2 regions of the Methylobacterium sp. OAE515 genome follow, and region 2 is predicted to be linked to the other one. Evidence: riboswitches for the same ligand, from Rfam matches in the RefSeq annotation. Region 2 holds a riboswitch; the other holds the start of a gene.

What was found. Region 2 has a riboswitch for cobalamin ahead of ABIE45_RS24315 (TonB-dependent siderophore receptor). Riboswitches for the same ligand answer to the same signal wherever they lie in the genome.
Positions count from the first base shown of each region.
Region 1: another riboswitch for cobalamin. It lies ahead of ABIE45_RS21020 (TonB-dependent receptor domain-containing protein); the one in region 2 lies ahead of ABIE45_RS24315 (TonB-dependent siderophore receptor).

Region 1 is NZ_JBGMUV010000001.1:4,314,882-4,318,575, forward strand. It holds gene ABIE45_RS21020 (TonB-dependent receptor domain-containing protein) at 1-1,943, opposite strand, end outside; cobalamin riboswitch at 2,050-2,247, opposite strand; gene ABIE45_RS21025 (cell wall hydrolase) at 2,499-3,083, shown strand; gene ABIE45_RS21030 (hypothetical protein) at 3,316-3,516, shown strand.
Region 2 is NZ_JBGMUV010000001.1:4,977,346-4,981,039, forward strand. It holds gene ABIE45_RS24315 (TonB-dependent siderophore receptor) at 1-1,427, opposite strand, end outside; cobalamin riboswitch at 1,704-1,900, opposite strand; gene ABIE45_RS24320 (HigA family addiction module antitoxin) at 2,283-2,657, shown strand; gene ABIE45_RS24325 (RluA family pseudouridine synthase) at 2,883-3,694, shown strand, end outside.

The DNA.
Region 1 (3,694 bases), 660 kb from region 2:
GCCCGTGAGCGGATCGCATCGTCCTCGATCAGCGGCCGGCCCCCGAAATAGCAGAACCGCAACGATCCGAACCAGCCGAGCGGCTCGCCGAAGGTGACGCCGGCCGACGCGATGGTGGTGGGCGTCTCCGGGACCCGGTTGCCCACCGGGTCGTAACTGGAGAACCGGGCATTGGTGATCGTCAGATCGCCCTCCAGCGAGAGCCAGGGCGTCACCGCGTAGCGGTTCGTCCACTCGACCCCGAAGCGCCGGGTCGGACGGCTCGGCTCCGTGGTGCCGGTATCGCCCTGGAAGATGTTCTCGGACGCGAAGTCGAGCCGGAACAGGGCGAGGCTCGTCTCAAGCCCAGGGAGCGAGCGGTTGCGCAGACCCACCTCGTAGCCCGTGGAGGGCACCAGGAACGGCGAGCGGGTGATGTTGAACAGGGGGCTCGCGGGATCCACCGTGGCGGTGACGCCGCGCGCGTCGTTCGAGTGGAAGCCGCCGCCGTAATTCACGTAGAATTCGGTGGCGAACCAGGGACCGAGCACGAGCCCGAGCTTCGGGTTGACGATCCCGTCGGTCGCCTTGCCCGAGTTGGCCGGCGTGTCCGAACGGACATCGGCGAAGTAGCCGTCGGCGCGCACGCCCACGCTCGTGCGCAGCCACTCGGTCCAGCGCACCCGCGTGTCCAGGTAGAGGGCACCGCTCGACTCCAGCACCCGGTCGTCGAGCACGGTCGCGCGGTACTGGCGGGAGGCGGTGTTGAACAGGCCGACCCGGATCGAGTCGGTGCGGGTCTGCGCGCCGATCTCGACCTCCAGCGGTCGGCCGAACAGGTCCCCCTGGAAGATGTGCAGCACCTCGCCGCCGCCGAGGATGCGCTGGTCGCGCTGGTGGAACTGGTCGCCGCTGACGGGATCGTTGAGGAAATAGGTGAAGTCGTTGAACAGGTTCATCTGATAGCGGATCACGTAGGCCGAGGCCCACGTCACGCCGGTCTCGTCCGTCGCGCTGAACCGTCCCGAGAGCGAGAAGCGTCCGCTGTCGCCGCCATCCGTGGGATTGAGCGTGCCGTAGCGGCCGATCAGCCCTTCCCCCACGGCGCGCTCCGGGATTTGGTTGGTGGCGGTCCAGCGGGCCGCGTAGGCCATGCCGGTGATCGAGAACCCGTCCAGCGCCGTGCCCTGGCTGTAGCGGGCCACCCCGTTGATCTTGCGCAGCGCGTCCGCGACCACCCAAGGGCCATCGTAGACCTGAGCTTCGCCTGCCAGGAGGAGGTTGCCCTCCCCGAGCGGCACGGTCGTGATCGACAGGGCCCGCTTGTAGCCGAACGAGCCGATCGAGGTCAGGGCGAGGTTCTTGGCGGTCGTGTCGAGATAGTCGATCCGCACCGAGCCCGCCGAGGCGAAGTCGCCGTCGCGCACGAAGTACGGCCCCTTGTGGAACGCGACTGCGCCGACAAGCTCCGGGATCAGGAAGTTGAGGTCGGCGTAGCCCTGCCCGTGGGCGTGGGTGCGCATGTTCACCGGCATGCCGTCGACGCTGATGGCGATATCGGTGCCGTGGTCGAGGTTGAAGCCGCGCAGGAAGTACTGGTTGGCCTTCCCCTCCCCGGAATGCTGGGTGACGATCAGACCCGGCACCGCCTCCAGCACCTCGCCGGGGCGCGTCACCGGCCGGCTGTTGAGCTGCGCGCTCGTGATCACGCCGGCGCTGGCCGAGTCCACGGTGAGCAGCGGACCGCCGATCCCGGTCGTGCCGCCGACATACCCGGCGCTCGCCGACAAGCCGATCCGTGCGGGGACCGTCGGCTCGGCGGTCACCGAGATTTCGTCGAGCTGCGTCTCGGCGCCGGAGACGGGGCCGGACCGGTCCTGGGCTGAGGCGGCGGACGTCAGGGCTGCCAAGGCTGCCAAGGCGGCAAGGGCTGGGAGCGCGGAGCGCACGGACGGACGGGACATGGGACCTCGGGCGGCGGCAGTGGCACGTCACCGCGAACGAGGCCGTGCCGGCCGCTCCCGCGACCGTCTCCGGCATCCCCCGGGACACCCCGCCCGGCGGACCTCGCGTGTGACCACGGCAGACGGCAGGTCTCCTGGCTCGCGGGTCGCCGCCCTCGCGTCGTCTTCCCGGGCGAGGTCGCCCAGTGACGTGGTGACGCGAAGGCTCACCGCTTACAGTTGCGGGGGCAGCCGCGGCTTTGGGTCGAACCCGCACCGCATTCCCTTTTGATCCCCGAGGGGAACCGTCGCGGGCACCATGGGTCGTGCGCCCGGAGCAGGTCAACGGGCCGGCCCGGGTTCACGCGCGCTGTGGCCTGCGCACGACACCGCCGTGCCCGCGCCTCGGCTGCCCGACCAGGCCGGAGACCTGAGCCGTGCAGGTGGCCGTCGCCACATCATCGCCGTGAACGTGCAGTCAAGCTTGGCCAACGCCAGGTCGGTGAGAGGCGCCGGCCCGAACAGGGTGGCCGCCGCGTGGCGGAACGCGGCTGAAGGAGCACGGAGCGCAGATGCATGCAGGGTAGCGAGAGGACGAAGATTGCTCCTGTCCTGGGTGTCATCGCGATGACCTGCACCCTGGGCGCCTGCAATACTGGCGCGCCGGTGCTCACGACAGGGTCGATTCCGGGTCACAAGCCGCCGATGGTCGTCAGCGATGCCGAGCGCGATTGTCTCGGTCGGGCCATGTATTTCGAGTCGAACCGCAGCGATGGGGATGGGCTGATCGCCGTCGGCACCGTTGTCATGAACCGGCTGGAGAACGCGATCTTCCCGGGCGGCATCTGCGCCGTGGTGGGCCAGCCGGGACAGTTCGCTCCGGGCGTCCTGACCAAGCCGATGCAGGACAAGGACCTCCAGAAGGTCGCCGATGCGGCCGACGCCGTCCTGGCAGGCGAGCGGCACCCGAAGGTCGGGAAGGCGATGTACTTCCACACCGCGGGCCGGCACTTCCCCTACAACAACATGCATTACGTGGCTGTCGCCGGCGGCAACGCCTTCTATGAGAAGCGCGATTCACGATCGGCCCAGCGCGAGAAGGCGCAATTGCCGGCCTCTGTCTCGACCTATGCGGCCGCACCGGGAGCGCCCACGCCGTAAAGCCGAGCGCGCGGTAGCGAGACATCGTGCGCGCGGGTCGACAGCATCTCTCCGGTCCGGCGTCTCCGGGACGTCCGGCGCGGGCCCATCGAAGCCTGCGGCCGGACACGAGCGGCGTCCGCCGAGGAGATCCGGATCGACGCGCGAGGCCGAGCACTTTCCGAGGCCGCGATCGAACTCAAGCCTAGCCTTTAGGTTGTATGCTCGCATTCAACTGAGCGACCCCGCCGCCATGTCCAACGAGGATGGTTTCGACCGCATGGCGCGCGCGGCCATCCGAGCACATCGGCTGATGGCCCTGCACGGCACGCCGATGATGCAGCACCTGTCGCGCTTGCTGCTGCTGGAGATCGGCCGGGAGATTGCGGCGAAACGCGAGGCGGGCGCCGCCAATGACAATCCGGAAACGTCCGATGACGCGGCCGACGACTGACGGCTCGGAAGCGGTCCGGCCCCTGGGCCGTCTCACGACGACCGAGACGCCTGAATCGCGACGTCTTCCGCCGCGTAGAGGCATATCAGATCCATGATCTGCGGCCAGCCGCAGCACTGTAGGGCCGAATTCCGCTCCGGCGCCTCGTTCGATCGGAAATCACCGACGGGAAGAGATC
Region 2 (3,694 bases):
AACCGCGAGCCCGTCTGCAGATCCTCCCGGTGCAGCGTCGGCACGTCGAGGCGCACGCCCGTGAGGAACGACAGCTTCTCCGACAGGATTACCCGGTCCTCGGCGAAGACCGAGGCCTGGCTCGTCTGCGTGGCGTAGGCCGGACGCGCCTGGCCGTTCTGCGGGAAGAAGCCCGGATCGTAGCCAGTGAGCGGTACGCTGGTTGTCGGAGCGTCGAAATAGAAGTTGTTGGTGTGCCGGAAGTCGATGTGGTTCACGTCGAACCCGGCGACGAACTGGTTGGCGAAACCGAAGAGGCTGCCCCGGAACGTCGCGTCGAGCCGGTCTCCGACCTGCTCCTGGCTGTGGTAGATCTCGAGATAGTCGCCCCGGTCCACCAGCCCAGTGCCGCGATTGTAGGAATACTGCTCGACGTCGAGCCAGTGGCGCCGGCTGGTGAGCCGGTAGGCGGTGTTGCGCACCATGATGTCGGCCGAGGGCGACCACTCGGTCTTGAGCTGGGTCCAGTTGTCGGCCCAGGTGATCTTCGCGTCGCGGACGTTGTAGTTGTTGAACCGGATCAGGTCCGGGATCCGTCCCTCGATTAGCGGCGTGCCCCAATAGCGGGCGGGCTCCTGGTAGCCGAGGTCGTGGCTCAGCGTGAACGCCAGGTCCGGGCTCGGCTGGAACAGCAGGGCGGCCGAGACCGCGAGGTTGCGGAAATCGCCCTCGGGGCGGATCCAGCCGTCGGCGCGGTTGCCGCTGACGTTGAGGCGGTACGCGAAGGTGTCGCCGAACTCCGCTTGGCCAAGTGCGCCGCCGGAATCGAGGGCGAGGCGCGCGACGCCGTCGGTGCCCACCACCGCGCGCGCGGCGTTGATCGGCACGAAGACCGGCTTCTTGGGCACCACGTTGATGACGCCGCCGATGGCGCCGTCGCCGTAGAGCACCGAGGACGGCCCGCGCAGCACCTCGATCCGCTCGACGTTCCAGGTATCGAACGGGAAGGTTACGGTGTTGGCGCCCACGTAGAAGCGCGTGCCGTCGTAGAGCTGCTGGATCGAGTTCGGGCCGGCGAAGCCGCGGGACGTGAACGCGCCGTTGCCGTTGCCGGGGGCGGCGATCGTGGTGATGCCGGTGGCGTCCTGGGTCACGGCCTCGGCAATCGTGTCCTGGCCGCGCAGCCGCGCGGTCTCGCCCGACACGATGTCGAGGCTGGCCGGCGTCTCCAGGGGCGTCAGGCCGATCCGGCTCGCGGTCCGGTCACGGGTGCGCAGGTTGAGGCTGTTCGGGACGGCACGGTCCGAGCCGCCACCATCCCCCTCAACCGAGAGCTGCTCGAGGGTGACGGTTTCCTGCGCGGCGGCCGGGCTCGCGAAGAGCGCGAGGAGCACGCCGCAGAGCGGTGCGGGCCCGCCCGATCTGGTGCGATTGTTCGTAGGTGACATGGCAGAGGAGGTCCGTGCGCGGCGCGGGCCAGCCGGCTCGTCCTACAAGCAGTGTAATAACATTACAATTGCTCGGAATCATCGGAAGCTCGGTGGGCGCAGACGCGCAGGTGCGTGCGGCTACCCCAAAGGCGATCGATACGGTCAGGACGGGCATCGGGAGCGGTGTCGCGGGCGCGCTTGCTGTGGCACGTCACCGCGAACGAGGTCTCGCCGACCGCGCGGATGCACGGGCGTCTCGACACCCGCCAGGACAACCCCGCCCAGCGCGTTTCGCGTGTGACCACGGCTGACGGCAGGTCTCCTGGCTCGCGGGTCGCCGCCCTCGCACCGTCTTCCCGGGTCAGTGACCCAGTGACGTGGTGGTGAAGGGCTCGCCGCTTACAGTTGCGGGGACAGCCGCGGCCTCGGGGCGAGCCCCTCACCGCGTTCCCTTTTGATCCCCGAAGGGAACCGTCGCCGATAAGCTTGGCCTTACGGTTCATCCGCGTCAAGCCGAACGAGGTGGCGGCGTGGGCCGAGGACCCCGTCGGTTCTCATGGGGGCAGATCAGACGGCGATGGCGGGCTTCGTGCCCACAGCGCGCGAGGGTGAAGAGGCGCGTACTGATAGTAAATTTCTGTTTATAATGATATAGGCTCTCAATAATAAGCAATACATCGAGTATTTTTTCATATTAAACCAGAAAGGAAGACGTTCGATCCCGTAGGATGCTCTTGGAACTTTTTACGTGCTGCTGCGTACTGAACGCGTGTCGTGCCGATGGAAGGATCGGGATTATCCGAACACAGGTCTCGGATCAGAGCGGGTCGGTAGCGCTTTCGAACGGGGACCAGTAAAGGAGGGCCGATAGAGATGAGCTACAGATTGGAAAATCCCGGCCACCCGGGTGGATATGTGCGGCGGAATATCGTCGAGCCGCGCAACTTGACCGTCATGGACGCAGCCGGATTGCTCGATGTGCCGCGTCAAACGCTGTTCGATTTCCTCAATGAGGAGGCCGCGCTGTCTCCGGAACTGGCTCTGCGGATCGAGATGGTGTTCGGGGTCGAAATGGAGACCTTGATGGAGATGCAGACCCAGTTCGACATCGCCGACGTGCGCAAGCGCTGTCAGAACCTCCGGAGCGAACTCGCCGCCAAGGCAAGATCCCACTTGGCTGCATCGGAGGCTCAGGAAACGAGCGCTCCGCCCCCGACGATCATCCGACGTGGGCACGTGTTCGGCTGAGGTTCGTCCGAACCCACGGCGCATAGACGCCGCAAGAAGCGGCGCGTTTTCGGCGCGGACGGACGAGACCGGTTTATTCACGCCGCTCCCGTCCCTCTCTCCGCCTTTGCCGCTGCGCCGGGGCGGTGCTACAGCCGGGCAACCCCGTCGGTCCCGACGTCCGCGACGCCGCGGCCTATGCGCCCGGACGTCCCGTCCGAGGCGGTGACGGGTGCCGGCGGAATCATGAACACACGACCTCCCAGAAGCGGCGGCCCGAAGGGGCGTAAGCCACAGGCCGGCAAGGTCCAATCGAACGGCCGTGCCCGCACCGGCCCGCGCACCAGCGCCCGCGACGCTGCCGAGCGCGCCGCCCGCAACCGCGGCGACGATGCCGGCGCGCGCGATCCCTGGGGCGGTGCGGCACCCGCCGCGCCGGCCCGGGCGCCAAAACCCCGTGCCGCCGCGGACGGTGCGCTGGCACGCCACACGGCGCCGGCCGGGCGCGGTGCACCGGGCGCCAAGCCCGGACCGAGACCTGCGCCGAAGCGGCACGAAGGACCCGCTCCCGCCCCCGGCCCGACCCGGCGCGAGCAGCGCGCCGCCGCTTCCGCGACCCTCGCCTCCGGGGTGCAGACCCTGATGGTCGAGCCGGACGAAGCCGGCATGCGCATCGACCGGTTTCTCACCGCTCGCTTCCCGCTCCTCCCCTTCACTCGGGTTCAGAGCATCGTCCGCAAGGGCGAATTGCGGGTCGACGGCAAGCGCGCCAAGCCCAACGACCGGCTGGAGCCAGGCATGAGCGTGCGCGTGCCGCCGCTGCGCCTCGATCAGCCCTCCGAGCGCCCGCGCAACGCCGCCCGCGAGCAGGACGACGCCGAATTCATCCGGTCGCTGATCCTCTACGAGGACGCTGACATGATGATCCTCAACAAGCCCTTCGGCCTAGCGGTCCAGGGCGGATCCGGCACGGTCCGCCACGTCGATGGCCTGCTCGCCGCGCTGACCGGCCCGGACGGGCAGAAGCCCCGCCTCGTCCATCGGCTCGACAAGGACAC